DNA from 4 places in the Kitasatospora sp. NPDC002965 genome. Region 1 is predicted to be linked to each of the others. Evidence: riboswitches for the same ligand, from Rfam matches in the RefSeq annotation. Region 1 holds a riboswitch; each other region holds the start of a gene.
What was found. Region 1 has a riboswitch for cyclic di-AMP ahead of ABZY91_RS32350 (transglycosylase family protein). Riboswitches for the same ligand answer to the same signal wherever they lie in the genome.
Positions count from the first base shown of each region.

Region 1 (7,706 bases):
TCCACCCTACGGGGTGAACAGGCGGGGCACCGGCGGGAGCTGTGTGTGTCAGCCCTCGTACTTGAACCGCGGGAAGGCGCCGCGGCCGGCGTACTCGGCGGCGTCGTCGAGGATCTCCTCGATGCGCAGCAGCTGGTTGTACTTGGCGACGCGCTCGGAGCGGGCCGGGGCACCGGTCTTGATCTGGCCGCAGTTGGTCGCGACGGCCAGGTCGGCGATGGTGACGTCCTCGGTCTCGCCGGAGCGGTGCGACATCATGCAGCGGTAGCCGTTGCGCTGGGCCAGCTCGACGGCGTCCAGGGTCTCGGTCAGCGAGCCGATCTGGTTCACCTTCACCAGCAGCGCGTTGGCGGTGCCGGTCTCGATGCCACGGGCCAGGCGGGCCGGGTTGGTGACGAACAGGTCGTCGCCGACGATCTGGACCTTGTCGCCCAGCTTGTCGGTCATGGCCTTCCAGCCGTCCCAGTCCGACTCGTCCAGCGGGTCCTCGATGGAGACCAGCGGGTAGGCGGCGACCAGGCCGGCGTAGTACTCGATGAGCTCGGCGGAGGTGAGCGCCTTGCCCTCGAACTGGTAGGCGCCGTCCTCGTAGAACTCGGAGGAGGCGACGTCCAGCGCCAGCGCGACGTCCTTGCCCGGCACGTAGCCGGCCTTCTGGATCGCCTCGACGATGAGGTCCAGGGCCTCGCGGTTGGAGTCCAGGTTCGGGGCGAAGCCGCCCTCGTCGCCCAGGCCGGTGGAGAGGCCGCGCTCCTTCAGCACACCCTTGAGGGTGTGGTAGACCTCGACGCCCCAGCGGACGGCCTCGGAGAAGGACTCCGCGCCGATCGGAGCGATCATGAACTCCTGGATGTCGACGTTGGAGTCCGCGTGCGAGCCGCCGTTGAGGATGTTCATCATCGGGACCGGCAGGACGTGCGCGTTCGGGCCGCCCAGGTAGCGGAACAGCGGCAGGTCGCTGGCCTCGGAGGCGGCGTGCGCGACGGCCAGCGAGACGCCCAGGATGGCGTTGGCGCCGAGCGAGGACTTGTCCGGGGTGGCGTCCAGGTCGAGCATGGCCTGGTCGATCAGGCGCTGCTCGGTGGCGTCGTAGCCGACGAGCTCCGGGCCGATCTGCTCGATGACGGCCAGGACGGCCTTCTCCACGCCCTTGCCGAAGTAGCGGTTCTTGTCACCGTCGCGGAGCTCCAGCGCCTCGAAGGCGCCGGTGGAGGCACCCGACGGGACAGCGGCGCGGCCGGTGCTGCCGTCGTCGAGGCCCACCTCGACCTCGACCGTGGGGTTGCCACGCGAGTCGAGAATCTCACGGGCTACGACGACATCGATGGACGGCACGAGGCATCTCCTAGCGGAAACAGGTTCGGCTGACGGTGGGTGCTGTCGGCCGGACGATTGCGGAGTCGTTACGACCAGAGCCTAACCGCACGGGCTCTCCGGGCCACGTCGGCCCGGGTCCCGTCTCAGCGTGTGGCACGGCTACCCGCCGGTAGTTCACCTGGTTGCCCCACGGAAGGGGGCCGGATCGGGACGAAGGGGCCGGACCCGGTCGAACCCGGCCCCCCTCGCGATCCACCGGCGAAACGGCATCAGCCGAGGGTGAGCACCTGGCCGGGGACGATCAGGTCGGGGTCGCCGCCGACGGTGCCGCGGTTGCCGTCGTAGAGCGCCTGCCAGCCGCCGGAGACACCCTGGCCGGCGGCGATGCCGGCGAGCGTGTCGCCCGCCCGGACGGTGTAGCCGTGGCCCGCGCCCTGCTGGGCGGCCGGGGCGCTCTGGGCGGCGGCCGGACGGGCGTCCTGGACCGCGGCCTGACCGGCGTACTGCTGGTAGACGCTCTGGTGGCTGGTCCAGTACCAGCCGCCGTTGTTCTCGTACCAGAACACCTTCGCGTCGGCGTCCCAGCCGGACGTGCCGGAGAAGGACGGGGCCTGCCCGTACTGCTGCACCTGCGGCCGGTCCTGCTGGGCCTGCGGCTTCGGCGCGGCGTGCTTCGGGGCCTGCTTGGCCGCCTGGGCCGGCTTCTCCTGCTGGGCCGACTTCGGCGCGGCGTGCTTCGGCGCGCTGGTCTGCGGGGCGGTGGTCTGCGGCGCGCTCGGCTGGGTGGCGGCCTGCGGGACGGCCGGCTTGGCGTCCGCCGAGGTGTCGACCGCCGCCGGGGCGCCGCCCTTGCTCAGGCCCGCCTTCTTGGAGCAGACCGGCCAGGCGCCCGGCCCCTGCGAGGCGAGGACCTTCTCGGCCACCGAGATCTGCTGCGCCTTGGAGGCCTGGTTGGCCTGCGGCGCGTACGAGGTGCCGCCGAACGCCTTCCAGGTGCTGGGCGTGAACTGCAGGCCGCCGTAGAAGCCGTTGCCGGTGTTGATGCTCCAGTTGCCGCCGGCCTCGCACTGGGCGACCGCGTCCCAGGTGGAGACCGGGGCGGCGGAGGCACCGGTGGCGCTGAGGATCGGCAGGGCCAGCCCGACACCGGCGACGCCGGCGACGGCGATGGCCTTCTCGGTCTGGGTACGACGACGATGACGGCCGGTTCCGACGAACAGCATGAAGAGGTCCCTCTCCGCACGCCTGCGAGGTGAGCTGTCGGGTTCGGACCGGGAGGTGGCCCGGCCGCGCGAGGCGGCTTCACCCCAAGCCGTGGGGGACGGCAACAAACCTGGTTCCCCCGCCCCTGCCCAGGGTCTGGTCGGTTTCCCGGGGCACGACGGGCAGGACTCGGCGTTCCGTGCTCGGGGCTCGCAGCTGCGAACTCCACGGAGAGTAGACAGATCCGTAGAGCAATCACAAGCTCATATCGTCGGTATCACACGGAAATCACGTCAGGTGATGGATCGCCCACCAACGGGGGCGCTATGTCCGGGTTGGTGGCGGTTCAATCTCGCCGTCCTGCCTGGTCGGAGACCTTCCGTCAGCGTGTCGCGGGTCGCCTCACCGATCGGACGGAGCACCGGACGACTGCCCCGAAGAGGCCCTTTCGGGCATCTTCTCGGGGGTGAATTCCACGGGAAGTTCACGAAGTCCACGCATGATCAGACCACCGCGCCACCGCAGGTTCTCCGGGCTCTCGGCGAGCCGCAGGTCGGGCAGCCGGGAGAGCAGCGTGGCCAGCGCGGACCGCCCCTCCAACCGGGCCAGCGGGGCGCCGATGCAGTAGTGGATGCCGTGCCCGAAGCCCAGGTGCGGGTTGTCCGCGCGGGCCAGGTCGAGGGTGTTCTCGTCGGCGAACCGCGCCGGGTCCCGGTCCGCCGCCGCGAGCACGACCAGCACCGGGTCCCCGGCCGGGATCAGCACCCCGCCGATGGTCAGCGGGCTGGTCGCGAACCGCCACGTCGCCAGCTCCACCGGCCCGTCGTAGCGCAGGAGTTCCTCGATCCCGGTCTCCAGCAGGCCGCTCTCGCCACGGGCGATCGACTCCTGGAGCAGGGCGCGCTGGCCGGGATTGCGCAGCAGCGCGTACGTGCCGTTGCCGATCAGGTTCACGGTCGTCTCGAACCCGGCGAAGAGCAGGATGAAGGCCATCGCCGCCGCCTCGTTCTCGGTGAGGTGCTCGCCGTGGTCGCCGGCCCGGATCAGCCCGGAGATCAGGTCGTCCCCGAGGTCCGCCCGCTTGCGGTGGATCAGCTCCGCCAGGTACTCGCGCATCCGCTTCACCGCGCGCCCCACACCGCCGCGCCGGCCACCGCCGTGCCGGATCATCATCCCGGCCCAGTCCCGGAAGTCGTCCTGGTCCTCGGCGGGCACCCCGAGCATGTCGCAGATCGCGTAGATGGGGAGCGGGAAGGCGAACTCGTGGATCAGGTCGGCGCTCCCGCGCTCCGCGAACCCGTCGATCAGCCGGTCGGTCAGCTGCTGCACCCGGGGCTCGAAGGCCGCCACCCGGCGCGGCGTGAACGCCTTCGACACCAGACGGCGGAGCCGGGTGTGGTCCGGCGGATCGATGTTCAGCAGGTGCGTCATCAGGTCGGCCTGGCGCTCGCCCGGGATGCCGACCCGGCCGGTGCGGTGCGCCTGCTCGCTGTGGTTCGCCGGGTTCTTGGAGAGCCGGCCGTCCGCCAGCGCCTGCCGGGCGTCCGCGTACCGCGTCACCAGCCACGCCTCCACGCCGCTCGGCAGGGTGGTGCGGTGCACCGGCTCGTGCTCGCGCAGCCACGCGTACGCCGGGTACGGGTCGGCGGCGAAGTCCCAGGTGAAGAGCGGAGGGCGGGCGGAGGCGGGCTGGACTGGCATGGAACGACGGTATCCCGGGTGCAAGTCGGACACGACAGGCGTGAGTCTGGTCACCTGAGGGGTATTCCCTGTTGCGGAGGGTCAGGACGTGCCTACGATCCTCCGCAAGATGTCCGTGGGCGCCGGTGCGGGGCCGCCCACAGGGAGGAGCAACACCATGCGGGACACCGGTTCGGTCGTCGTGATCGCGGTACTCCACGGCGGGTCGGGGGCCGACCTCGCCCGCAGGTTCACCGCCGCCGGAGCAGCCGGGATCCTCATCGCCGACCAGCAGGTCGGCATCGCCGAGGACCTCGCCACCGAGCTCGACCGGCCGGGCTGCCCGGTCGTCGGCGTCTGCGGCGACATCCGCCGCCCCAGCGACGTCGCCGCCCTCGTCGACACCGCCGAGAAGCACCTCGGCCCGATCGACCTGTTCTGCGTGGCCGGACCGGACGGCGAGCGGATCGTGTCGCTCGCCGACCTGCCCGACCACCTCGACCTGGAGCGGCTCGCCGAACTGGTCGCGCTGGTCGGCGAGGCGATCGGCGAGGTCGTCCCGGCGCAGCGGCGGCCGGCGAGGGACGTCGCGCGGGTCTGAACCCGCGGTGGCGGGCCGGGCGCCCCGGTCCGCCGCGCGCGGGTGGCCCGGGTGGCTCCGACTACTCGGGCTGCTCGGGCTGCTCCGACTGCTCGGGCTTGAGGCCCTCGGCCGCGCGGACCGCGTCCCGGTAGCCGCGTGCCGCCGCCCGCAGCGCGGCGTCCACGTCCACCCCCGCGTCGTGCGCGCGCTGCGCCACCGCGAGCAGCAGCCCGCCCGCCGACTCCGGCGTGAGCTCCGCGGGCAGCTCGTACGGCTCGTCCGACACGCCCGCGAACCCGGACCGGCGCACCCGCGACACCAGCTTCGCCGCGTACGCCAGCGCCGGCAGCCCGGCCGGCACGCCGTCCAGCACCGACTCGCGCTCCGACTTCTCGGCGGCCTTCAGCGTCTCCCAGTTCGCCTCCACCTCGGCGGCGCCCGTCGCCTCGGCGTCCCCGAACACGTGCGGGTGCCGGTACATCAGCTTCTCGACGATGTCGCCCGCCACGTCGTCCACCGAGAAGGGGTCGGTGGGGTGCTCCTCGGCGATGCGGGAGTGGAAGAACACCTGGAGCAGGACGTCTCCGAGCTCCTCGCGGAGCGTGTCGCGGTCCCCCTCCTCGATCGCCTCGACCAGCTCGTAGGCCTCCTCGACCAGGTACTTCACCAGGCTGGCGTGGGTCTGCTCGGCGTCCCACGGGCAGCCGCCCGGCGAGCGGAGGCGGTCCATCACGGAGGCCAGGTCCAGCAGGCGGGCGCCCGGCAGGTCGTACGAGCCCGGCAGCACCTCGATCTCCGGCACCTCGCCCGCGTGCTCCACCGCGAGGCGCGCCAGCGCGTCGGTCAGCCCTGGGTCCCCGTCCGGACCACCCAGCCAGACCGTCGGGCCCTCCCCGGCCGGCTGCCCGGTCAGGAGCCTGGCCAGCGACGGCGCGGAGCCGGCCGGCACGACCTCCACCTCGACGCCGGCCTGTCGTACGGGGGCGAGCTGCGGATGCCCGGCGTCCCCCGCCAGCACCCGCCCCGCCGACCGCAGGGCCTCCCACGCGGACCAGGACAGCAGCCCGGGGGCCACCCGGTGGGTGGTGGTGAGGAGGATCAGCTTCGCGCCCGGAGGATTCGTCGTCACATCCCCGAACCTACCCGGCGCCGTCGTCTCCCCGCTCGCGGGTTTCGGCGCCCGGCCGCCCGGGAGTGCCTGCCGCCGTCCGCCGCTCCGCACCCGCCCGCGCCGTCCGGAGCGGTCAGCGCGCGAGCCAGGGGTGGGCGGCGGGGGCGAGGCCGACGCGGTCCGGGTCCCAGGTGCCGTACCGGGGGTTGACGCGCAGGTGGAGGGCGACCGCGGCGGCGGCCAGGGCCCGGCGGACCGCCCTGTCTCCCGTCGGGGTGCCGGCGTCCTGGCCGGCGGCCGCGGCGAGGCGGTGAATCCCCAGCCGGCGGCGGAGGTGGTCGTCGATCGCCCCGCCCGGCACGCCCAGCCCGGCGAGCGCCCCGGCCAGCGGTTCCGCGCCGCCGTAACGCACCTCCTCCGCCGCGCGGGCCGCCGCCACCTCGGCCGCACCGACCGCCGGCCCCCGGTCGGCCACCGCCCGGGCCACCACCGCGTCGAGCACCAGATCGGTGACGGCCCGCCTGACCAGTCCGTCCGGCTCCTGCCGGGCATCGGCCGACGCGCCGCCGGACACGTGCCGCAGTGCGGCCACCCGCGCCTCCACCGCCCCGACCGGGATCCGCCGGCCGTCCAGCACCGCCGCGGTGCCCGCCGTCAGCCCGGCGTTGCCGCACGCGGACAGGCCCGCAACGGCCAGCAGGGCACCGGCGGCGGCGGTCCGACGACGGTGCATGGCGATCTCCGGGAGGCTTCCGTGGCTACGGGGGGAAGGCGCGCAGCGGGGTCGGGGCTGGGCGGCGAAGGGGCGGCCGGGCGTTCCTCCCGAGCCTAGGCCGGGGCGTGCGGCCAGGCGCGGACCGTGGCCCGAACGGGTCACACGGGGCGGCGCGGGCTTCGGGCCTCGGGCTTGGGGCCTCGGGCCTCGGGCGTAAACCCTGACGATCGTCCAGGTCGCCGTCTGCCTTTCGGGTCAGGTCGTGGCCCACCTGCTGCTCCTACCGTCCCGATCATGTCGAAAACGGTCAGGAACAACGCTGCCGGGAGGCGGGCGGCCGAGCGCCGGGCAACCGGGAGCGGTCGGGCATCGGGCGGTCGGGCATCGGGCGGGCGGACGAGGAACGGACGGAGGGCGGGAGCACGGACAGCAGGACGGACGACGGGTCTGCGGGTGACCCTCGCCGTGGCGCTTCCGGCGGCAGGGGCCTGTCTGGTCGGCCTGCTGGCCCCCGCGCACGGGGGTGGGGAAGGACCGGTCCGGGTGGTCGCCGGCACGTCCGCCACCGGCTACCGGCGGGTGGTGGAGGCCGTCGCCGACGCGCCGCGCCCGGCGGCCGAGCTGGTGGAGCTGGCGACCGAGGCCGGACTGCTGGTGCTGGGCCTGTTGCTGGCGCTCGGCTGGTGGACGGCGCGGGGGCGACGGGACGCCCGCACGGTCGCGGGGGTGGTGCTCACCGGCCTCGGGACGGTGCTCGCGTACGGGGCGAGCGAGGTGCTGAAGACCGTGATCGACGAGGAGCGGCCCTGCCGCGCGCTGGTCGGGCTCCCGGCCACCGTGCTCGCGGACTGCCCTCCGCCCGGCGACTGGTCGTTCCCCAGCAACCACGCGACCCTGGCCGTCTCGCTGGCCACCGGCCTCGTGCTGCTGAGCCCGCGCCGGACCTGGTTGGTCGTCCCGGTCGGCCTCGGGACGGCGGCGCTGCGGGTGGCGGCCGGCGTGCACTACCCGCACGACGTGGTCGCGGGGGCCGCCCTCGGCGGAACGGTCACGGCCGCGCTGGTCGTCGCGCTGCTGCCCTCGGCGACGGCGCTGGT
Region 1 is NZ_JBEXNT010000115.1:17,070-24,775, reverse strand. It holds gene eno (phosphopyruvate hydratase) at 49-1,335, opposite strand; gene ABZY91_RS32350 (transglycosylase family protein) at 1,587-2,540, opposite strand; cyclic di-AMP (ydaO/yuaA leader) riboswitch at 2,546-2,692, opposite strand; gene ABZY91_RS32345 (cytochrome P450) at 2,923-4,221, opposite strand; gene ABZY91_RS32340 (SDR family NAD(P)-dependent oxidoreductase) at 4,379-4,801, shown strand; gene ABZY91_RS32335 (MazG family protein) at 4,863-5,912, opposite strand; gene ABZY91_RS32330 (hypothetical protein) at 6,028-6,627, opposite strand; partial or broken gene ABZY91_RS32325 (phosphatase PAP2 family protein) at 6,904-7,614, shown strand.

Region 2 (7,706 bases), on a different contig from region 1:
CCGGGTGACGGCGAGCCGGTAGACCGTCCGTTCCTCCTGGTGGGCCTCCTCCAGGTACTGCTCGATCTGGTCGGCGCAGTCCTCCCGGTCGCGCGTCTCGAACGGGAGGTACCGGGTGGCCTCCGGGTCACCGAAGACCGCGTACAGCGCCTCGACGTCCTCGGGGGTGTGGTGGAACTCGCGGATGGCCAGCCGGGGGCCGGTGAGTCGGACGGGCACCATGCCTGCCGACCCTACCCCCGACCAGCGGTTACGGTTCGTGGTTATGGAAGACGAAGACCTGCGGCTCGCCCCGCGCACCAAGGCCGCCGAACTGCTCGCCTGGGCGGAGACGGAGGGCCGCGCGCCGGTGCCGGAAGGCCCGCTCCGGGCAGTGCTGGCGCTGCTGGAACTGGGCGGGGGCAGGATGCACGACGGCTGGCCCGAACTGACCTCGGGCGCGGTCGAGCACCTGCTGTACGAACGCCTGCACCTGTACGTCCAGCCCGCGCCGGGGGAGGACCCGCTGGCGTACGGCGCGGCGGTGCGGCTGCTGATCGACCACCAGCGGGCGGCGCGGCGGCTGAACGCCAAGCGGCAGGAGCGGCTGCACGCGGAGGCCGAGTGGCAGGGCGAGCTGGCGACCGGGCTGCTGCGCCGGGCCGACCTGGTGACCTGGCCGCGGCTGTACACCCTGCTGCTGCGTGCCGACGGGGTGGACACCGCCGACGGGGACGCGGTCCGGTCCTGGCTGGAGGCCTTCGGCGGGCTGGCCGAGGAGGAGCGGCTGGCGGCGTTCGCGGCGCTGGAGGAGGACGGCACACTGGACCCGGTGGACGACGGGGGCTGGGGCGGCGGGACCAGGGAGCTGGCGGTCGGGATGGCGTCGGACGGTGCGCGGCGGCTGCTGGAGCAGGGGCTGATGCAGCGCAGTTACCGGAACCTGGCGGAGCTGACCGCGTTGGGCCGGCCGATGCCGTCCGAGCTGGCCGGGGACTTCGGGGCGTTCGAGGAGGCGGCGGTCGGGGCGGCGCTGGAGCTCTCCGGCGAGTGGACGGTGCCGGGGCTGCCGTGGCTGCTGGTGGACGAGTTCCCGGAGCTGGCGGCGGAGCCCGGTCAGGCGGAGATCGACGCCTACCTGGCGGCGCTCCCGGAGGAGACGCCGGACGACCCGTCGGACCCCCGGTGGGACCACCTGTCGGACGACCTGTCGGACGACCCGTCGGACGACCGGTGGGACGACCCGTCGGACGACCGGTGGGACGACCCGTCGGGCGAGCCGCACGGGGAAGAGTCCGGGGAGCGGCCCGGGGCGTGACGGACGCGCGGGAGCCCCGGCGCGGTCCTCGAAGGACCGCGCCGGGGCTCCTCGGCGTCGAACGGGTCGCAGCGCCTCGCGGGGCTGCCGGGCTCGGCTCAGCGCGGCTCGGCAGGGGTCGCAGGGGTCGCAGGGATCAGGGGTTGATGCCGCGCTGCTCGAACCAGCTCTCCGGGTCGACCGGGGCGCCGCCGCCGGGCCGGACCTCCAGGTGCAGGTGCGGGCCGGTGACGTTGCCGGTGGCGCCGACCTTGCCGATCTGCTGGCCGGGGACGACCTTGCCCGAGCCCTTGATGATCGAGGAGAGGTGGCAGTACCAGATCTCGGTGCCGTCGGGCAGGGTCTCGACGATCCGGTAGCCGTAGGACCCGGCCCAGCCGGCCGAGGTGATGGTGCCCTGGCCGACCGCGTAGACGGCGGTGCCCGTGTCGGCGGCGAAGTCCAGGCCGGTGTGCAGGTGGGCCCAGTAGCGGGCGCTCTGGCCGTAGTGGGCGGAGAGGCTGTAGTCGCGCACCGGCAGGTTGATGGCGGCGAGCTTGGCCTTCTCGGCCTCCTCGGCGGCGCGCTTGGCCTGCGCCTGCTGGGCGACCTGGGCGGCGCGCTTGGCCTCGGCCTCCTGGGCGGCCTGCACCCGGGCGGTCTCGTCGGCGGCGGTGCGCTGGCTGTCGGCCTGCTGCTGGATCCTGGCGGCGAGGGCGAGCCCGGGGTCGGCCGAGAGGGCGACCGGGGTCTCGTCCGGCACCTCGACGGCGGGCGCGGCGGCCGGCGTCGCGGAGGCGAAGCCGGTGGCGCCCAGGGTGGCCGCGACGGCGGTGACGCCGAGCAGCGGAGCGGTGCCGCGGGTCTGACGGGGCATCCGGTGCCGGTTGATCTCGGCGGTCTGCGGAGCGGTCTCGTCCGCCGGGCCGCCGAACAGGCCCGGGTGGGCCGCAGTGCGGGGGTGGTCGAGCAGCTGGGTACCGGCGGAGAAGCCGGACGGGTGTGCCGGGGTGTGCGTCGACGCCACGGAGGCGCGCTCCTTTCCTTCCTTCGCGCCTACCGGGTTAGCTGACGGGTTCGGAGCAGGAAGGTCTCCTACGGCTGGGCCTGGGCCCGGCCGATTCACCCCAAGGAACATGGTTCCCCGGCTCCCTGGCCTGCCCGAAGGCCGGCCGGCGGGATTAGGCGACGGCGCACGGTGCCGTCTGGTTACGGCGTTAGGGACCGCGCTGCGTTATCAAACGTTAATCCGAGAGGCCCCCGATTCCAAGCCATCTGTTGAGGACGACGGGATACGGGCCGGACGCGCGCGGTCCGATGGGCGTTTTGGGACGATTGACGACAACTGACACTACCGAACGTGATAGGACGTCAACGAACGGCCCCCCATCTGAGTACCTCTACTCATGTGCGACCGGAGTCCGCGCGGCCATCCTGGCGCCATGAGCACACCGATGCAGTCACGCACCACGGCCGCGTACTACGTCCAGGCCGTCCTGTCCTTCTTCCTGTCCGCCGTCGCCCTCGCGATCGGCATCGCCTACCTCCCGGTCGGGGCCTGGACCCGGGCCTTCCTCGGCCTCGGCCTGCTCTACACCATCACCTCCGCGTTCACGCTGGCCAAGGTGGTCCGGGACCGCCAGGAGTCCACCGAGCTGGTCACCCGGGTCGACCAGGCCCGGCTGGACAAGCTGCTGGCCGAGCACGACCCGTTCAAGGTGGAGGGGGTCTGAGGCGGAGGGCGCCCCGGCGCCTCCGCCGGGAGCGGTCACCGGGCCGGCCGCCGGACCGGTCGTCACGCCCGGCCGCCGCGCCCACCCCCCTCGGAATCGGGTCGTAGCTTGACGGCTAAGGCTATTAGCCTTAGCTTTATGGCTATCGGCGCAGTCGCCGACGACCCGAACCCGCGCGGCGAGCCCGCCCGCGGCGGACCGAGGAGGCCCACCATGACCGGCACCGCCCCCGTCACCCGCTACCTCGACCTCCCCGGCGGCCGACTCGCCTTCGACGACTCCGGCCACGGCGACGGCGTCCCCGTCGTCCTGCTCCCCGGCATGCTCGACAGCCGGGCCGCCTACCGGCACCTGCGCCCGCTGCTGACCGCCGCCGGCCGCCGGGTGATCACCATGGACCTGCGGGGCTTCGGCGAGTCCTCGATCACCTGGGACGACTACTCGCCCGCCGCGATCGCCCGCGACGTCCTCGCCCTGCTCGACCACCTCGGCATCGAGCGGGCCGCCCTGGCGGGCAGCTCGTACACCGGCGCCACCGTGGTCAGGGCCGCCGGGGACGCGCCGGAGCGGGTCGCCGGGATCGTCCTGCTGGACGCCTTCGTCGAGAACCCGCCGCCGAACGCCCTGCAGCGCGCGGTGGTCGGCGCGATGGGCGCCCTCCTCGTCCACTCGCCGGCCTTCTGGGGCCTGTACCAGCGGAAGTTCGCCTACCCGACCGCCAAGCCGGCCGACCACGACGCCTACGTCGACGGGCTGGTCGCCGCGATGCGCACCCCCGGCCGGAAGACCGCCACCCGCGGCTACGTCCGCGGGGACTCCGCGCCCACCGGCTGGACCTCCGCCGTGCGGTGCCCGGCCCTGGTCGTGATGGGCTCCAAGGACCCCGACTTCTCGAAGCCGGAACTGGTCGCCGACCGGCAGGCCGCCGCGCTCGACGCGCGGAAGGTGATGATCGAGGGCTCCGGGCACTACCCGATGGCCGACCACCCGCAGGCCACCGCCGACGCCCTGCTGCCCTTCCTCGCCGCCCTGGCCTGAGCCGCCCACGGGGCCCGGCTCCCCCCGGGCCCGAAACCGCGCGGCCCGGCCCTGAGCGGCTCCGCGCGGCCCTGAGCGGCCGTACGCGCCCCTCGCAGCCCCAGCCACCACCGAAGCACCCTGGAGACCCGCCGTGCCCCGAGTCGGTCTGACCCCCGAGCAGGTCGTCGACCACGCCCTCGCCCTCGTCGACGAGCAGGGCCCCGAAGCCCTCACCCTGGCCGCCGTCGCCGGGCGCGCCGGCGTCGCCACCCCCTCGCTGTACAAGCACGTCAGCGGCGGCCTCGCCGAGCTGCGCCGGCTGGTCGCGGTCCGGGTGACCGGAGAACTGGCCGACCGGCTGGCCGAGGCCGCCGTCGGACGCGGCGGGGACGACGCCGTCGCCGCCGTCCTGCGCGCCTACCACGCGTACGCCACCGAGCACCCGCACCGGTACGGCGCCCTGCCGCAGGCGCCGCAGCCGGACGAGGACCTCGCTGCGGCGGCGGCCCGGCTGGTCGGAGTGATCGTCGCGGTGCTGCGCGCGTACGGGCTGGAGGGCTCCGAGGCGATCCACGCGGCCCGGACCTTCCGCTCGCTGGCCCACGGCTTCGCGGCGCTCTCGATCGGCGGCGGCTTCCGGCTCGCCGAGGACCTGGAGGACACCCAGGACCGGATGATCACCGTGCTGACGGCCGGACTGCACGGCTGGCCCCGGCCCTGAGGGCCCCCGGGCCCGCGGGCGTCCCGGCGCGTCCCGGCGCTCGGGCCCCGGCCCACGAGCCCCGCGCCCGGCGCCGTGCGGGAGGGAGGGCCTGCGGCGGCGAGAAGGGGCGGGGGCCGCGGTCCGCAGGCGGAGAACGACGAAGGGCCCGGAGCGGGGGATGCTCCGGGCCCTTCGGTGCTGTGGGGCTAACAGGACTTGAACCTGTGGCCTCTTCCTTATCAGGGAAGCGCTCTAACCGTCTGAGCTATAGCCCCGTGCTGCACGGAGAAGGGTACCGGACCGGAAGGGGGTGCCACGCCACCGGCCGCCCCGCGGGCGGTTCCGAACGGACAAACGGGATCAATCGACCACCAGGGGTTAGATTGGCCCGGCCGGCGGACGGCCGTCCGGAAGGGCCGCCCACCGGCGACGCAGGGCGGGCACCACCGACGGCCGGACCCCGAGTCCGGTACGCCGTCCGGGCTACCGCTCGCCAGCACTGGAAATAGGGTATTAAGAATTGACTGGCTCATAAGGAACCGGAAAGGCCGGAAATCCCGTGGACCCGCGCAGCAGCCCCACCGCGCGCAGTGCCATGCGCTGTGTCCGCTTATTGCTCGGCTGCACCAGCGCCGCCGAACTGCTCGGAACCGTCCTCGCCGAGGGGCCGGCCTGGATCACCGGCGAGGGTTCCGCGCTCTACCTGCTGGACTCCACCGGAATGCTCCGGCTCACCGCCTCCCACGGCCTCCCCGACTGGGCCCACGAGCGCTACGGCGTCGTCGATCCGGCCGGTGACCTCCCCGCCGCGACGGCGCTCCGGCTGCGCCGGCCGTACCTCCTCAGCCCCGAGCGCACCAGCGTCGACTACCCCAATCGGAACGCCGGGATGGGCACCGGAATGGTCGCCGTCATCGCCCTGCCGATGGTCGTCGACGAACAACCGGTGGGCGTGCTCGCCCTCGCCCTCGCCCACCGGGGCACCGTCCCCCGACGCGACCTGGACGTGCTGGAGACCCTCGGCGACGCCTGCGCCCACCGGCTCGCCCACCTGCTCGACCACGCACACCCCGAACGCCGGGCCCGGACCGACCGGGGCGCACCCGCCGCGCCGGGCGGGTCGGCCGGGTCGCACGGGTCGGCCGGACGGCGCGGGCCGGGCGGTGTGCGCCCCGGGCCGGATCCCGACGGCACCGGTCCGGCCTCCGCACCGGGCCACCCGATGCTCTCGCTCGCCCTCCGGGCCGCCGGACACGGCGCCTTCGAGCGCGACCTGGTCACCGGCGAGACCTACTGGGACGCCCACGCCCACCGGCTGGTCGGCCGACCCGCACCGGACGGGAGCGGGCCGGCCCCCGCACCGGACCTCGACCTGCTCGTCCACCCCGAGGACCTGCCCGACGTCCAGGCCGCGCTCGCCGAGGCGCTCGCCACCGGCGGTCCGTACCGGATCCGCTACCGGGTACCGCGCCGGGGCGGCAGCGGAGTGATCCGGATCGAGGAGACCGGGGAGGTGATGCTGGACGTGCACCGCCGGCCGGTCCGGATCGCCGGACTGCTCGCCGACCGCGACCACGGCCGCGCGCCCGAGGAGCGCCCGGCCGCCCCGGAGAGCGGCACCCCGGCCGTCGGAGCCCGCTCCGCCCTGCTGCTGGCCCTGACCCGGGCCCTCTCCCGGGCGGTCACCGTCCGGGACGTGACCACGACGGTCACCGATGTCGCCCGGCCGGCCTTCGGCGCCGCCGGCATCGTGCTCGACCTGGTCGACGAGGGCCGGCTGCTGCCCGTCTCGCACACCGTCTACGGCGGTGCGCGGCGTACCGAGCTGACCCGGCTGGCCGACCTCTCGGAGGGGGTGATGCAGCGCGCCCTGGCCCGCTCCGCACCCCTGTTCAGCGAGCCCGGCCGGACCGCGCGGGGCCCGGGCGGGCCCGGGCGGGGGGCGTCGGCGGAGGCGGGGAACGGGGACGGGCAGGGCGGGGACGGACAGGACCCGGACGGGCAGGGCGGGGACGGCAGCACCGGGGACGGGCCGCTCGCCCCGGCGGCCTGGGCGGTGCTGCCGCTGATCGCCTCCGGCCGGCAGGTCGGCTCCTGCCTGATCACCTTCGCCACCGAACGCGCCTTCGGCCGCGAGGACCGCACCCTCTACTCGGCGTTCGCCGGCATCCTCGCCCAGTCGCTGGAACGCGCCCGGCTCTACGACACCCACCACCACCGGGCCACCGAGCTGCAACGCGCGATGCTGCCGCGTTCGCTGCCCCGGCTGCCCGGGATCGCCAGCGCCGCCCGCTACCTGCCGAGCACCGAGGGCATGCAGATCGGCGGCGACTGGTACGACCTGCTGCGGCTGCCGGAGGGCCGGATCGGCCTGGTGATCGGTGACGTCCAGGGCCACAACGCCGAGGCGACGGCCGTGATGGGGCAGCTGCGCAGCGGTCTCCGGGCGTACGCCACGGACGGGCACGACCCGGCCGCCACGCTGTCCCGGACCAGTCGGCTGCTCACCGAGCTGGACACCGACCTGTTCGCCACCTGCCTCTACCTCACGCTCGATCCGGCGGACGGCACCCTGCGGGCGGCCCGCGCCGGGCACCCGGCCCCGGTCCGGATCGCCGAGAACGCCCGGGCGGTGGAGCTGGAGCTGCCCGGCGGACCGCCCCTGGGCGTCGACCCGGACGCGCCCTACCCGCTGGTGGTGGAGCACCTGGCGCCCGGCGAGACGCTGCTCGCCTACACCGACGGCCTGGTGGAGGACCGGGAGGAGGACTACGACGAGTCGGTGCACCGGATGCTCGGCGGGCTGGAGCTGTGGGCGCGCAACACCGGTCCGGTCCGGGTCGGGCCGGGGCCGGCGCTGGAGCGGCTGGCCGATCTGCTCACGTTGAACGTGACCGAACGCCGCTCCCGTCCGGACGACGTCGCCCTCCTGTTGCTGCACCGCTTGTCATCAGGGCAATAAGGCCCTTGCACG
Region 2 is NZ_JBEXNT010000045.1:42,307-50,012, reverse strand. It holds gene ABZY91_RS19280 (GNAT family protein) at 1-222, opposite strand, end outside; gene ABZY91_RS19275 (hypothetical protein) at 266-1,297, shown strand; gene ABZY91_RS19270 (M23 family metallopeptidase) at 1,434-2,303, opposite strand; cyclic di-AMP (ydaO/yuaA leader) riboswitch at 2,316-2,474, opposite strand; gene ABZY91_RS19265 (YiaA/YiaB family inner membrane protein) at 2,719-3,009, shown strand; gene ABZY91_RS19260 (alpha/beta hydrolase) at 3,148-4,047, shown strand; gene ABZY91_RS19255 (TetR-like C-terminal domain-containing protein) at 4,181-4,750, shown strand; tRNA gene ABZY91_RS19250 (tRNA-Ile) at 4,934-5,007, opposite strand; gene ABZY91_RS19245 (SpoIIE family protein phosphatase) at 5,292-7,694, shown strand.
Region 2: it holds a riboswitch for cyclic di-AMP, as region 1 does, so the genes downstream of both, ABZY91_RS19270 (M23 family metallopeptidase) here and ABZY91_RS32350 (transglycosylase family protein) in region 1, are expected to answer to the same signal.

Region 3 (7,706 bases), on a different contig from region 1:
AAGCGCGGCATATAGACGGCCGCCTGCAACACCTTCCACGACAGCCTCACCCGGCTCCTCCTCCGGCAACTCGCCGCCACCCCCCGCACGCGACGGCCCGCGTCACCTTGCCTCACGCAGCGCAAGTCATTAGGTTAGCCTCACCTAACTAGCCGGAGGTTGCCATGAACCCCACCCCCATCGACGCCGAGGTCCCCGAGCCCACCGCCGCCGAACGGGTCGGCAGCCTGCTCTGCGCAGCCTCCTCCGTCGTCGTCCGCGCCTTCGGCGAGCACCACGAACTCACCACCCCCGTCTCGGTCCACGGCTCCAGGCTCCGCCTGCGCGCCCCGCTCGACGCCCCGCTCACCCTCGCGACCGTCCGCGAGCAGGACGGACTCCCCGTCGTCCTCGACCTCACCGACATCGCGCCGGTCGCCGTCCGCGACCGGGTCCGCGGACGCCTCACCCTGGCCGGGCGCCTCCACCTCGCACACCTCGCCGACGACGGCCTCAGCGTCCACCTCCGCCTGGACGTCGCCCACGCCGTCCTCTCCACCCCGTACGGCACCAGCGCCCTCACCGGCGCCGACCTCGCCCTCGCCACCCCGGACCCGCTCGCCCGCTACGAGGCCGGCATGCTCACCCACCTCGCCGACGACCACCCGGACGCCCTCGCGGTGCTCACCCGCCTCCTCGACCCGGAGCTGCTCGTCGACCACCCCGACGTCCGGCCGCTCGCCCTCGACCGGTACGGCCTGGTGCTCCGCCTCGACCACGCGCACGGCCACCGTGACGTCCGGCTGGTCTTCCCCGAACCGGCCCACGACGCCGACGACTTCGGCCACCGCGTGCACCAGCTGCTGACCGCCGCGCAGCAGGCCGAGCCCGCGCACCGGCGCTGACCCCCGTCCCACCCCCGGCCCGACTCTCCCGCCCGGCCCGGCCGTTGACGGCCGGCCACGCACCGCCGGTCACCCATGCCGCGGAACCGGTCGGCCGGGAGAATCCGCGAGCGTCCACCGGGTCGACCGCGCCCACCCGCGCGTCCCCGGCGGCCGCACACTCCGGCGCACCCGGCCGACCGGCACCACCGCCCCGCGCCGCCGACGGCACCCGAACGATCCGTTCGCCCGGAAACCCCTCCCGAACTCTCACCGAGCCCCTTCCGGAATCCTTCCGGAACCCTTCAGGATTCGGCCTGAATTCGGCGGGAATCCGGCCGGTCGGACCAGACGCCGGAAAGATCCCCCAGGGGGGGCGGAAACGACAGAGGCCGGCCCGGTTCGCGAGAGGAGGTCTCGCGAACCGGGCCGGCCCGACGGGCGTGTCCCGCGCCCGTGGATCCACTGGTGGTGCGGCGATCACCCGGTCAAGCGGTCACCCGACATGACCATTCCGGGAGGTCGTTCACCCCGCACCCAGCGGTGGTTCTGGTGCTCGATCAGATCGAGACGCCGTGCGCCCGCAGGTAGGCGATCGGGTCGATGTCCGAGCCGTACTCCGAGCCGGTGCGGATCTCGAAGTGCAGGTGCGGGCCGGTCACGTTGCCGGTCGCACCGGAGAGGCCGATCTGCTGGCCGGCGGTGACGGTCTGACCGACCTTCACCGCGATCGAGGACAGGTGCGCGTACTGGGCGTACTTGCCGTCGGCGAGCTTGATCTCGACCTCGTTGCCGTAGGCGCCGCCGTTGCCGGCCTTCACCACGGTGCCGGCCGCGATGGCGCGCAGCGGGGTGCCGGTGGCAGCGGAGAAGTCGACACCGGTGTGGTGGCCGGAGGACCACATGGAACCGGCGACACCGTAGGCGGTACCGAGCTTGGTACCGGCCAGCGGGGCGACGTAGCCGGAGGAGGCGACCACGGGAGCCGGCGCCGGGGCGGCGGGCTTCGCGGCCTGGACCGGCGCGGGCTTGGCGGCGGGCGCGACCGGCTTGACGGCCGGGGCGGCGGGCTTCGCGGCCGGGGCGGCGGGCTTGGCGGCCGGCTTCACCGAGTCCTGCGAGACCTGCGGCTTGGCGGCGGGCGCGGCCGGCTTGGCGGCCTCGACGGCCTTGCCGCCGAGGGCGAGCTGCTGGCCCGGGTAGATCAGGTTCGGGTTGGCGCCGACGACCGAGCGGTTGCGCTCGTACAGGGCCTCCCAGCCGCCCTGGACGTTCTTCGCGTCGGCGATCTTCGACAGGGTGTCCCCGCCGGCGACCTTGTAGGTCTCCTCGGCCGCGGCGGCCGGGGCGGTCTCGGCGGCCGGAGCGGCGGCCGGGGCGGCGTCGACGCTGGTGGCGCCGTTCCAGGTGCTGGTCTGGTGGGGCTTGGCGGCCGGAGCCTCGTGGGCCTGGGCGCTCACCGCGGTGACCAGCGGGAGGGCGAAGGCGGCGCCGGTGACGGCGGTGGCGATACCGATGCGGACGGCGCGGGGCAGGGCGATACGACGAGCCTGTGCGGCCATGGCTGATGTCCTCTCCGACGCCTACGAGGTGAGCTGTCGGGTTCGGGCTGGAGTTGCCCGGCCGCATCTAGGCGGCTTCACCCCAAGCCGGACCGCGAATTCCGGTCCGGCGACTTACCTTTGGGTCCCCCGCTCCTGCCGAACAGAGTTCGTTGCGTACCACCGGGCAGCGGCAGGACTAGGCGTTCCACCCGGTGGCCACCCGGGCTGACGCCGGGCGGTCGCTGAACTAAAACTCATCCGTCCGAGTGAAGCAATGTCGATCTCTTGAACTCGCAACAAAACACCGGACCGCCGTCACGCTCCGAATGATCGGCTGCACAGTACGCACACAATCGATTCACGGCGTGCCACTGATCCACGACCCTCCGCCGATTTCCGGACCGGTCCGCACACGATCACTCACGGAAAGCCATCCGCCGACACGCCCCCGGTGACCCTTGTCACGTCGGCCCCCGGGGCGGACGATCATGCCGTGGCCACCTCCGAGGCCGGCATCCTGCGGTTGGGCACCGCGCAGGGTCGCTGGGTACTTCTGGCGACGGTGCTCGGCTCCAGCCTGGCGATGCTCGACGGGACCGTCGTGAACGTCGCGCTGCCCAGGATCGGGACCGATCTCGACGCCCCGCTCGCTGCCCTGCAGTGGACGCTCAACGCCTACCTGCTCACCCTGGCCGGGCTGATCCTGCTCGGCGGCGCGCTCGGGGACCGGTACGGCCGACGCCGGATCTTCCTGCTCGGCGTGGTCTGGTTCGCCGTCGCCTCCGCGGCCTGCGCGGCCGCGCCCACCATCGAGGTGCTGGTCGCCGCCCGCGCGGTGCAGGGCGTCGGCGGGGCCCTGCTCACCCCGGGATCACTGGCGATGCTCCAGGCGGTCTTCCACCCCGAGGACCGCTCCGCCGCGGTCGGCCTCTGGTCCGGCCTCGGCGGGGTGTCGGCGGCGGTCGGACCGTTCCTCGGCGGCTGGCTGGTGGACGGGCCGGGCTGGCGGTGGATCTTCCTCCTGAACGTCCCGCTGGCCGTGCTGGTCGTCGCGGTGACCGCCCGACACGTGCCGGAGAGCCGGGACGAGTCCTCGACCGGCCGGTTCGACGTCCTCGGCGCGGTGCTGGCCGCAGTGGCCCTGGGGACCTTCACCTACGCGCTGACCGCCGCCGGGGAGGGCCTCTCCCCCGGGGTCTGGCTCACCGGGGCGGCCGGGCTGCTGCTGGGCGTGGCCTTCGTGCTGGTCGAGCGCCGCACGCCGGAGCCGATGCTGCCGCTCGGACTCTTCTCGTCACGCCTGTTCACGGCGGTGAACCTGGTCACCCTCGCCGTCTACGCGGCGTTCAGCGGGGTCTTCTTCCTGCTCGTCGTGCAGCTCCAGATCGTCTCCGGCTTCTCCCCCCTGGTCTCCGGGGTGGCCCTGGTGCCGATCACCGTGCTGATGCTGGCGCTCTCCGCGCGGGCCGGCCGGCTGGGCAAGCGGATCGGGCCCCGGCTGCCGCTCACCGTCGGCCCGCTGCTCTGCGCCGCCGGCGTGCTGCTGATGCTGCGGATCGGACCCGACGCCTCGTACTGGACGGACGTGCTGCCGGCCGTCACGGTGATGGGCTGCGGGATGGTGCTGCTGGTCGCGCCGCTGACCGCGACGGTGCTGGCGGCGGTGGAGGTACGGCACGCGGGGATCGCCAGCGGCGTGAACAACGCCGCCGCCCGGGCCGCCGGCCTGCTCGCGGTCGCCGCCCTGCCGTCGTTGGCCGGGCTGAGCGGCGACGCCTACCAGGTGCCGGCCTCGGTGGACGCGGCGTTCCGCACCGCGATGCTGATCTGCGCCGGGCTGCTGGTGGCCGGCGGGCTGACCGCGCTGGTCACCGTGCACGGCAACGTCCTGGCGCCGGAGGATCACCCGGTGGCCGAGCCGGACTGCCGGTACGCCTGCGCCACCGGCGCACCGCCACTGGATCCGGGCCACGCGCCGGAGGCGTCCGAGCACGGCGAAGGCCCCGCCACCGGTACGGTGACGAGGCCCCGGCCGGACGCCTGACGAGACGCCGGACCAGCCTGACGAAACGTCAGAGGATGTCGCCCGGAGCGTACTTGGCGGCCTCGGGGTGGGCGGCCGCGACCGCCTCGATCTGCCGGACGACCTCGGCGACCTGGGCACCGGCGGCGCCGGTGAAGGAGAGCCGGTCACCCAGCAGCGCGTCCAGCGCGGCCCGGTCCAGCGGGATCCGCTCGTCGTTCGCGAGGCGGTCCAGCAGCTCGTTCTCCCGGGCGCCGGCGCGCATCGCGAGCGCGGAGGCGACGGCGTGCTCCTTGATGACCTCGTGGCCGGCCTCCCGGCCGACGCCCGCGCGGACCGCGCCCATCAGCACCTTGGTGGTGGCCAGGAACGGCAGGTAGCGGTCCAGCTCGGCCTCGATCACGGCGGGGAAGGCGCCGAACTCGTCGAGGACGGTCAGGAAGGTCTCCAGCAGACCGTCGAACGCGAAGAAGGCGTCCGGCAGCGCGACCCGGCGGACCACGGAGCAGGAGACGTCGCCCTCGTTCCACTGGTCGCCGGCCAGCTCGGCGGTCATCGACGCGTAGCCGCGCAGGATGACGGCCAGGCCGTTGACGCGCTCGCAGGAGCGGGTGTTCATCTTGTGCGGCATCGCGGAGGAGCCGACCTGGCCCTCCTTGAACCCCTCGGTGACCAGCTCGTGGCCGGCCATCAGGCGGATCGTCTTGGCCAGGCTGGACGGCGCGGCCGACAGCTGGACGAGGGCGGTCAGCACCTCGAAGTCCAGCGAACGCGGGTAGACCTGGCCGACGCTGGTGAGCACGTTGTCGAAGCCGAGGTGCGCGGCGACCCGGCGCTCCAGCTCGGAGAGCTTGTCGGTGTCGCCGTCGAGCAGGTCGAGCATGTCCTGGGCGGTGCCGACCGGGCCCTTGATCCCGCGCAGCGGGTACCGGGCGATCAGCTCCTCCAGGCGGCGGAAGGCGACCAGCAGCTCGTCGGCGACGGTCGCGAAGCGCTTGCCCAGGGTGGTGGCCTGCGCGGCCACGTTGTGCGAGCGGCCGGCCATGACCAGCTCGGCGTGCTGGGCGGAGAGACGGCCCAGCCGGACCAGGACGGCCACGGCGCGGTCGCGCACGTGCTCCAGCGACTGCCGGATCTGCAGCTGCTCGACGTTCTCGGTCAGATCGCGGGAGGTCATCCCCTTGTGGATCTGCTCGTGGCCGGCGAGCTCGCTGAACTCCTCGATGCGGGCCTTCACGTCGTGCCGGGTGATCCGCTCGCGGGCGGCGATCGACGCGAGGTCGACCTGGTCGATCACTCGCTCGTAGTCGGCGACGGCCGTGGCCGGCACCTCGACGCCGAGGTCCTGCTGGGCCTTCAGGACGGCAAGCCAGAGGTGGCGCTCAAGCACCACCTTGTGCTCGGGGGACCAGAGCTGGGCCAGGGTCGCCGAGGCGTACCGGGAGGCCAGGACATTGGGGATCTGGGGCTTCGCGCTCACGCTTCGCAAGCCTAACAGCCGAGGTCAGCCGGAACCGCGCCGGTCCGGCGGCCACGGCGGACGGGCCGAACGGGCCGGAGCGAGCGGCCCGGGCCGGGGGCCGACGGAAACGGGCGCAGCGGTCGCGCCGGGCGCGCCCGGGAGTCGCGGAGGGCCCCAGGGAATCGCGGAGGCCTCAGGGAGCCGTCCGGCCGCTGAGCACCGGGAGCACCTGGACGCAGACCGAGTGCAGCGCCACCCGCTGCTCGTCGGTCATGGTCCCGATGGCCTGGTGGGTCCGGATCATCTCGCCCCGGATCAGCCCCAGGATCTCCCGGCCCTGCTCCGTGATGACGACGATCTTGACCCGCCGGTCCCCGGCCGCCGCCTCGCGGTGGGCCAGGCCCAGCGACTCCAGACGGTCGACGATCCCGGTCACGTTGGAGGCGTCACAGCCGAGGCGGCCGGCCAGCGCGCGCATCGGCACCGGCTCCTGGACGGCGCCGAGCGCCTTGGCCTGCGAGGAGGAGAGACCGTGCCGGGACGCGGCGGCCGCGAAGTCCTGGAAGTACGCGGCGCCGACGGCGGCCAGTGCCTCCATCAGCTCGCCGTTGGTCGGTACGGTCGTCGTCGCTGTCGAACCCATGAGGTCAGGGTACGACCGAGTGCTTCAGTAACTCAAGCTTTGAGCACGGCAAAGATCTGCCGCCCGGAGCGCGGGCCGCCCGGTCAGAGCACCAGCTGGTCGAAGAGCCGCCGCAGCTCGGCCTCCGGGTCGGCGGTCAGCCCGGTGTGCACCGGCCCCGGCTGGACCACCGCGCTGCGCGGCGCGGTCAGCCAGCGGAACCGCTGACCCGGGCTGTCCGCCGCCGCCGGACCGGCCTGCGGCCCGCCCTGGCAGACCACCTCGATCCCGTGCAGCGCCCGCCGCACCCCGGCGACGTCGACCACCGGGTCCAGCGCCAGCAGCCGCGCCTGGTCCAGGTGCGTCCGCGCCGCCAGGTGGGCGCTCTGCCGGCAGTACAGCAGCACGCCGACGTTGACGCACTCGCCGCGCTCCACCCGGGGCACCGCCCGGATCACCGCGTACTCGTAGTCGTGCAGTTCGGCGACGGCCGGCAGCGCCGACCGGATCGGGCCGGTCATGCGGACACCTCCGGCAGCCAGTCCCGCGGACCGGCCAGTCGCTCGGTCAGCTGGGCGCGGTACGCGGCGCGCACCGCCTCGGGCGAGTCGAACCCCGGCTCGTCCACCAGCCAGACGTCGGGGATCCGCGCCACCGCCTCCCCGATCGCCGACTCCGCCAGCGGGGCGAGCACCTTGTCGGCCGCGAGCAGGTCGGGCTCGGCGCGCAGCAGCGCGTGGTCGGAGGCGTCGTACGCCCGGCGGATCCAGGCAGCGGCGCCGGGCCAGTGGTGGTGGAAGATCAGGCTGGCGCCGTGGTCGATCAGCCGCAGCCCGCCGGTGGCGACCAGCAGGTTGGGATTGCGCCAGGAGCGGTCGACGTTGCCGATCAGCGCGTCGAACCAGAGCACCTGACCGGCCAGTCCGGAGTCCACCTCGAAGCAGACCGGGTCGAAGTTGAGCGCACCGCTGACGAAGGCCATGCCCAGGTTGACCCCGCCGCTGGCCCTCATCTGATCCTGGATCTGCGGGTCCGGCTCGCTGCGCGCCAGCACCGGGTCCAGGTCGACGGTGACCAGTTCGGGCACCGGCAGGCCGAGCCGCCGACCGAGTTCCCCGGCCAGCACCTCCGCGACCAGCGCCTTGCGGCCCTGCGCGGCACCGACCCACTTCAGCGCGTAGAGCCGCCGGTC
Region 3 is NZ_JBEXNT010000082.1:1,322-9,027, forward strand. It holds gene ABZY91_RS27060 (DUF2470 domain-containing protein) at 165-884, shown strand; gene ABZY91_RS27065 (LysM peptidoglycan-binding domain-containing M23 family metallopeptidase) at 1,424-2,425, opposite strand; cyclic di-AMP (ydaO/yuaA leader) riboswitch at 2,429-2,590, opposite strand; gene ABZY91_RS27070 (MFS transporter) at 2,901-4,451, shown strand; gene purB (adenylosuccinate lyase) at 4,480-5,910, opposite strand; gene ABZY91_RS27080 (MarR family transcriptional regulator) at 6,086-6,535, opposite strand; gene ABZY91_RS27085 (DUF3037 domain-containing protein) at 6,619-7,035, opposite strand; gene ABZY91_RS27090 (HipA family kinase) at 7,032-7,706, opposite strand, start outside.
Region 3: it holds a riboswitch for cyclic di-AMP, as region 1 does, so the genes downstream of both, ABZY91_RS27065 (LysM peptidoglycan-binding domain-containing M23 family metallopeptidase) here and ABZY91_RS32350 (transglycosylase family protein) in region 1, are expected to answer to the same signal.

Region 4 (7,706 bases), on a different contig from region 1:
GCCTGGCAGCGGTTCCGGCACGTCACCCTGCCGGGACTGCGCACCGTCTCCTCCACCGTGGTGCTGCTCGGCGTGATCTGGACGTTCAACCAGTTCGCCGTCATCTTCCTGCTGTTCGGCAACGGCGCGCCCGACGCCCAGCTGCTGGTCACCTGGGCGTACCGGCTCGGCTTCGGCCAGCAGCCCCGGGACTACGCGCAGTCCGCCGCCTACGGCGTCATCCTGCTCTCGATCCTGATCGTCTTCACCGCCTTCTACCGCCGCTGGCTCGCCCGCAACGAGCAGGCGAACGGCTGACCCGGCCCACCCAGCGACCACGAAGGCAGGCATCCCGATGAGCAGCACCACCACCGACCGCCCCACCCCCCTCACCGCGCGCCCCGCGGCCCCGGCCGCCCGGCCGGCCAGGGTCCGCCGGCGCGGCGAACCCTCCCCGCTCGGCAAGGCCCTCGCGCACGGCACGCTGATCCTGGCCAGCCTGGTCGCACTCTTCCCGGTGGCGTGGATCCTCTACGTCTCGCTCGGCCCGGACAAGACCGACTACCTCCACCCCGGCGAGATCATGGACAAGCTGACGCTGTCCAACTACCGCACGGTGCTGTTCGACACCGACTTCGTCCACTGGTTCGGCAACGCCTTCCTGGTCTCCGGCGCCACCACCGTGGTGGGCGTGCTGATCGCCGCCTCCACCGGCTACGCCGTCTCCCGGATGCGCTTCCCCGGCCACCGGCCGCTGATGTGGTCGCTGCTGGTCACGCAGATGTTCCCGATCGCGGTGCTGATCGTGCCGATGTACACGATCCTCTCCCAGCTCGGTCTGCTGGACAGCTACCTGGGCCTGATCCTGGTCTACTCCACCACCACCGTGCCGTACTGCGCCTGGCTGCTGAAGGGCTACTTCGACACGATCCCGGTGGAGATCGACGAGGCCGGCCGGGTCGACGGGCTCAGCCCGTTCGGCACCTTCTGGCGGCTGGTGCTGCCGCTCGCCCGCCCGGGCCTGGCGGTGGCCGCGTTCTACTCCTTCCTGACCGCCTGGGCCGAGGTCGCCTTCGCCTCCACCTTCATGCTCAGCTCCGACAAGTACACGCTGGCCGTCGGCCTGCAGACCTTCGTCAGCGAGCACGACGCCCAGTGGAACCTGATGGCCGCCACCGCGGTGCTGATCGCGATCCCGTCGTCGGTCCTCTTCTACCTGGTGCAGCGCCACCTGGTGACCGGTCTGACCGCCGGCGCCTCCAAGTCCTGAGCGCGCCCGGACCGCCGCTCCCCGCGCCCGACCGATCCTCCGATCCCCGCTCCTCTGATCCCCGAGGGATACCGTCCATGACCCAGAACCTGGCCGACACCTCCCGGCCCGCCGCCGACGCCACCGCTCACGAGGCCGGTGCCGGCGCGGACAGAGGCTGGTGGCGGGACGCGGTCATCTACCAGGTGTACCCGCGCAGCTTCGCCGACTCCAACGGAGACGGCATGGGCGACCTGCCCGGCATCCGCAGCCGCCTGCCCTACCTGCGCGACCTCGGCGTGGACGCCGTCTGGCTCTCGCCGTTCTACGCCTCCCCGCAGGCCGACGCCGGCTACGACGTCGCCGACTACCGCGCGGTGGACCCGATGTTCGGCACCCTGATGGACGCCGACGCGCTGATCCGCGACGCGCACCGGCTGGGCCTGCGGATCATCGTCGACCTCGTCCCCAACCACTCCTCCGACCAGCACGAGTGGTTCAAGCGCGCGCTGCGCGAGGGCCCCGCCTCCCCGCTGCGCGACCGCTACCACTTCCGCCCCGGCAAGGGCGCGAACGGCGAACTGCCGCCCAACGACTGGGAGTCCATCTTCGGCGGCCCGGCCTGGACCCGGACCGAGAACCCGGACGGCACCCCCGGCGACTGGTACCTGCACCTGTTCGCCCCGGAGCAGCCCGACTTCAACTGGGAGAACCGGGCCGTCGCCGACGAGTTCCGCTCCATCCTCCGGTTCTGGCTGGACATGGGTGTCGACGGCTTCCGCATCGACGTCGCCCACGGCCTGGTGAAGGCCCCCGGCCTGCCCGACCTCGGCGGCTCCGACCAGCTCAGGCTGCTCGGCAACGACGTCATGCCGTTCTTCGACCAGGACGGCGTGCACGAGATCTACCGCAGCTGGCGGAAGATCCTCGACGAGTACCCGGGGCAGCGGATCGGCGTCGCCGAGGCGTGGACCCCGACCGTCGAGCGCACCGCCAACTACGTCCGCCCCGACGAACTGCACCAGGCCTTCAACTTCCAGTACCTGGGCACCTCCTGGGACGCCGCCGAGCTGCGCGCGGTGATCGACCTCTCGCTCGACTCGATGTGCCCGGTCGACGCCCCCACCACCTGGGTGCTCTCCAACCACGACGTCACCCGGCACGCCACCCGGTTCGCCAACCCGCCCGGCCTCGGCACCCAGATCCGCACCGCCGGCGACCGCGCGCTCGGCCTGCGCCGGGCCCGCGCCGCCACCCTGCTGATGCTCGCGCTCCCCGGCTCCGCCTACGTCTACCAGGGCGAGGAGCTCGGCCTGCCGGACGTCACCGACCTGCCCGACGAGGTCCGTCAGGACCCGTCGTTCTTCCGCAAGGCCGGCCAGGACGGCTACCGCGACGGCTGCCGCGTCCCGATCCCGTGGTCCGGCACCGAGGCCCCGTACGGCTTCGGCCCGACCGCCGGCGGCCCCAGCTGGCTGCCGCAGCCCGCCGAGTGGGCCGGGCTCAGCGTCGAGGCGCAGACCGGCGACCCGACCTCCACCCTGGAGCTGTACCGCTCCGCACTGGCCGTCCGCCGGGCCCGGGCCGAGCTCGGCGCCGGCACGGGGGTCGAGTGGCTGGAGAGCCCGGAGGGCACCCTGGCGTTCCGCCGCGGCGCGTTCGTCTGCACGGTGAACACGACCGCCGGCCCGGTCCGGATACCGGTGCCCGGCCGGCTCCTGCTGAGCTCCGCCGGCGCCGACCCGCTGATCGACGGCGGCGAGACGGTGCTCGCACCGGACAGCACCGACTGGTGGGCGGTCTGACGTGGTTGCAATAGGCTCTGGGACCGTGACTACGGCGCGACTCTCAGACATCGCGGCGCAGGCGGGGGTCAGCGAGGCCACCGTCTCCCGCGTGCTCAACGGCAAGGCGAACGTCTCGGCCGCCACCAGGCAGACCGTGCTGGCGGCACTCGACGTGCTCGGGTACGAGCGGCCCACCCGGCTGCGCCAGCGCAGCGCGGGCCTGATCGGGCTGATCACCCCGGAGCTGAGCAACCCGATCTTCCCCGCGCTGGCCCAGGTGATCGAGCAGGTGCTGAGCCGGCACGGCTACACGCCGGTGCTCTGCACCCAGACGCCGGGCGGCTCCACCGAGGACGAACTGGTGGAGATGCTGGTCGACCGGGGCGTGGCGGGCATCGTCTTCGTCTCCGGCCTGCACGCGGACACCACCGCCGACCATGACCGGTACGCCCGGCTGGCCGGCCGCGGGGTGCCGTTCGTGCTGATCAACGGGTACAGCGAGAAGATCGACGCGCCGTTCATCTCGCCGGACGACCGGGCCGCGATGTGGATGGCCGTCCAGCACTTGGCCGAACTCGGCCACGAGCGGATCGGGCTGGCCGTCGGGCAGCGCCGGTACGTGCCCGTGCTGCGGAAGATCGAGGGGTTCACCGCCGCCCTGTGCGAGGTGCTCGGGCGCACCCGGGAGGAGGCCGAGGGCCTCGTCCACCACACCCTGTTCAGCGTGGAGGGCGGCCACGCGGCGGCCGGCGCGCTGCTCGACAAGGGCTGCACGGCGATCGTCTGCGGCAGCGACATGATGGCGCTCGGCGCGATACGGGCCGTCCGGCAGCGGGGCCTGACGGTGCCGCAGGACGTCTCGGTGGTCGGGTTCGACGATTCGCCGCTGATAGCGTTCACCGAGCCGCCGCTGACCACCATCCGCCAGCCGGTGGAGGCGATGGCCACCGCCGCGGTGGACGCCCTGCTGGAGGAGGTCGGCGGAAACGCCGCCCAGCGCGGGGAGTTCATGTTCCAGCCCGAGCTGGTGATGCGCGGCTCGACCGGCGCCGGCGCGCGCTGACGGATCGGACGAACGGCCGGGGTCCGGGAGCAGGCCGCTCCCGGACCCCGGCCGTTCGTCGTGCGGGTCAGCCCTCCTGGACGGCCGGGCGGTCCGGGGTGACCCGGTGGCCGTCGGCGGCGTCGCCGGTCCGGGTCTCGGTGCGCCGCCCCCGGTCCAGGTAGTCGCGGAGGATCAGTTCGACGGCGTCCTGCGGGCTCTTCGTGCCGGACAGCATCATCGCGTCGATCGCGAGGTTGGCGTCGAGCGTGACGGTGACCTGGGCCATGGTGACTCCTCCTCGGGGACAGAGCAGCAGCATGCCTGGTGCGGCCGGATTTGACCATGACCTTCCGGGGCGGGGCGTGCGGGGTCCCGGGGGCGGTCCGGCGCGGGACGCACCGGGGCCCCCGGGGAGGGAGCGACCTGGCTCCTCCCCGGGGGCCCCGGGCTTTCGCGGGTCAGACCCGGCCGTGGGTCAGACCCGGCCGGCGAAGTCCGGGGCCCAGTTGGCCACGGTCTGGGTCCGCACGCCCGAGCTCGGGTTGGCGGCCTCGACGTACTTGCCGTCACCGATGTAGAGCGCGACGTGGTAGACGCCGGAGTCCTTGCCGTTGTTGGACCAGAACAGCAGGTCGCCCGGCTTGAGGGCGTCGAGCGAGACGTGCGTGGACGCGGCGGCCTGGTCGGCGGCGACGCGCGGGACGGTGATGCCCGCGGCGCGCAGCGCGGCCTGGGTGAGGCCGGAGCAGTCCCAGCCGCCGTTGCCGGTGCCGCCGTAGACGTAGGCCTGGCCGACCTTCGACTGGGCGAAGGAGACGGCGGCGGCCATGCTGCCGGTGGCGGCCTGGGCCGGGGCCGGGGTCTCGGCCTGGGCGGCGGGCTTGGCGGCCGGCTTGGTGGCCGGGGCGGGGGTCTGGGCGGCCGGCTCGGTGGTGGCGGTGCCGGTCCCCGCGTCCTTGGCCCGGTTGAACCAGTCGAAGCCCTTGCCGGACTCCTCCGAGGCCTGGTTGCCCTTGGCCCGGTCGCCGAAGGTCAGGTGCTGGCCCGGGTAGATGCTGTGCGGGCCCTCGGTCAGGGTGGCGCGGTTGAGCTCGTAGAGCCGCTCCCAGCCGCCCTGGACGTCGTTCTTGTCGGCGATGGAGGAGAGCCAGTCGCCGACGGCCACGGTGTAGTCGTCGGACTGCTTCCGGTCGCCCTGCTGACCGCCCTGCTGGCCGGTCTGCTGGCGCCACTGGCGCCCGTCCTGGCCGCCGTCGCCCTGGCGGGCGGCGTCGGTGGCGGCGGGAGCCTGTGCCTGCGGCTGGGCGGCCTTGGGCGCGGCGGGCTGCGTGGCCTTCGGCTGGGCGGCGGGCTTGGCGGCCGGGGCCGGGGTCTGGACGGCCGGCTTGGCGGCGGCCGTGGAGGTGTCGACGGCGGCCGGGGTGCCGCCCTTGGTCAGGCCGGCCTTGACCGAGCAGACCGGCCAGGCACCGGGGCCCTGCACGGCGAGCACCTTCTCGGCGATCGCTATCTGCTGGTCCTTGGTGGCGAGGTCGGCGCGCGCGGCGAACGAGGTGCCGCCGAACTCGGTCCAGGTGGAGCTGGTGAACTGGAGTCCGCCGTAGAAGCCGTTGCCGGTGTTGATGCTCCAGTTGCCGGTGCTCTCGCACTGGGCGACCTTGTCCCAGGTGGCGACGGAGGCGGCCGAGGCGGTGCCGGTGGTGAGGCAGGGGATGGTGAGGCCGATGCCCGCGACGCCGAGGGTGGCGATGGCGCGACGGGTGCGGCTGGACAGGCGGGTGCCGTTGGTGGGCAGCATGAAGACGCGGTCCTCTCCCACGCCTGCGAGGTGAGCTGTCGGATTCGGGCTGGAGTTGCCCGGCCGCGCTGTGGACGCGGCTTCACCCCTAGCCCTGGTCGGTCCGGGGACCGGCCTGGGCGAACTACCTGTGGTTCCCCCGCTCCTGCCGTGGTGCTTCGTACTTCCAGCGCACCCGACGGCAGGACTCGGCGTTGCAGGGGAGCTGGGTCCGTGTGGCCACGAACGGGGAGCACGTTAAGCAGAGCCGCGTTCAAACCGCAAACATGTGTGAGGCACGTCACTGTTTGCGAAATCCATGGTGGGCGGCTGTCCTTCATGATCAGAAATGACCGATTTCATGCAACGCCCGTCGCGGTCAACGCAACTGCCTATGCTTCAGAGCGTCAGCAGGACGCCGGCGCCGCCGCAGCCGCCCGTGGGGAGGGCTACGCACCGATGGCCATGGACGAGGACCCGGACCCCGCCCGGCCGACCGGCCGGGCGCGCGGAGCGCATCGCAGGCCAAAGCATCGCAGAGCGGACATCCCACCCGAACCGCCCCTAACTCCCTTAAGTCGCCGCACTTTACTGCGCTGGCTCGCCGTCGGCACCGCCTTCGCGGCGGTCAGTGGCGAGGAGGTGCTGCGGCGCTCGCTGAGCGGCCCGACCGAACCGGTCGCCGCCGTCGCCGGATCGTCCACGGCCGTCGGCGCGGACCGGACGGGAGCCGGAGGCCACGGTGGGGCGTCCCCCGAGGCCGCTCCGGTCGGCGCCGCGCCCGAACAGCCGGCCCCCGCGCCCACCGTCGACCAGAGCGGTCGCCGCTGGTCCGACCCGGCCGGCTGGGGCGGTGCCGTGCCCGGCCCGAGAAGCACCGTGCGGATCACCGACCGGGTGCTGCTCGACACCGACGCCGCCGTCGGCACGCTGCTGGTGGAGCCGACCGGCGCCCTCACCTTCGCCGCCGACCGCACCCTCACCCTCGCCGCCACCGGGAACGTCGAGATCCGCGGCGCCCTCGCCCTCGCCCCCGACGGCACCCACACCCACACCCTGCGCTTCCCCGCCGTCGACGAGAGGCGCTTCCAGGGGGACGGCATGAAGGTCGTCGACACCGACGTGGGCCTCTGGGTCACCGGCGCCGGCTACCTGCGGCTCGACGGCGCCGCCAAGACCGCGTGGGTCCGCGCCGACCGCGAGTTGAAGGCCGGCGGCACCGAGCTGGCCCTGTCCGCCCCGCCCGCCGGCTGGCTCCCCGGCGACGAACTGGCCGTCACCCCGACCGGCCCGCCCGACCAGGAGGGCTTCGCCGCCCACTACGACCTCGTCACCGTGCGGTCCGTCAGCGGAGCCACCGTCACCCTGGAGTCGCCGCTGAAGCACGCCCACCCCCTGGTCGCCGCCGGAGGGGGCGTCACCGTCGGCGCCGAGGTGCTCAACCTGACCCGCACCGTCCGGGTCGAGGGCACCGCCGAGGGCCGCGCCCACGTCCACCTCACCAGCTCCCGGCGCGCCGACGTCCGGCACGCCGCGCTGCGCTGGGTCGGCCCGCGCGCCGACACCAAGGAGACCTGGAGGGGGCAGGACGGCACCGCCCCGGTCACCGCGGCCGTCCTCGGCCGGTACGGGCTCCACTTCCACCAGCTCGGCGACGCCACCCGCGGGACCGTCGTCGAGGGCGTGGTCGTCCGCGACGCCGGCAGCCACGCGTACGTGCCGCACGCCAGTCACGGCATCACCTTCCGCAGCTGCATCAGCCACGAGACCTGGGAGGACGCGTACTGGTGGGACGGGCCGCTGGACACCCGCACCCCGCAGCGCCCCTCCGACGACATCGTCTACGAGTCCTGCGTCGCCTCCCGCACC
Region 4 is NZ_JBEXNT010000014.1:16,229-23,934, reverse strand. It holds gene ABZY91_RS08745 (sugar ABC transporter permease) at 1-297, shown strand, start outside; gene ABZY91_RS08740 (carbohydrate ABC transporter permease) at 335-1,249, shown strand; gene ABZY91_RS08735 (glycoside hydrolase family 13 protein) at 1,327-3,033, shown strand; gene ABZY91_RS08730 (LacI family DNA-binding transcriptional regulator) at 3,059-4,078, shown strand; gene ABZY91_RS08725 (hypothetical protein) at 4,146-4,346, opposite strand; gene ABZY91_RS08720 (transglycosylase family protein) at 4,536-5,879, opposite strand; cyclic di-AMP (ydaO/yuaA leader) riboswitch at 5,866-6,062, opposite strand; gene ABZY91_RS08715 (hypothetical protein) at 6,297-7,706, shown strand, end outside.
Region 4: it holds a riboswitch for cyclic di-AMP, as region 1 does, so the genes downstream of both, ABZY91_RS08720 (transglycosylase family protein) here and ABZY91_RS32350 (transglycosylase family protein) in region 1, are expected to answer to the same signal.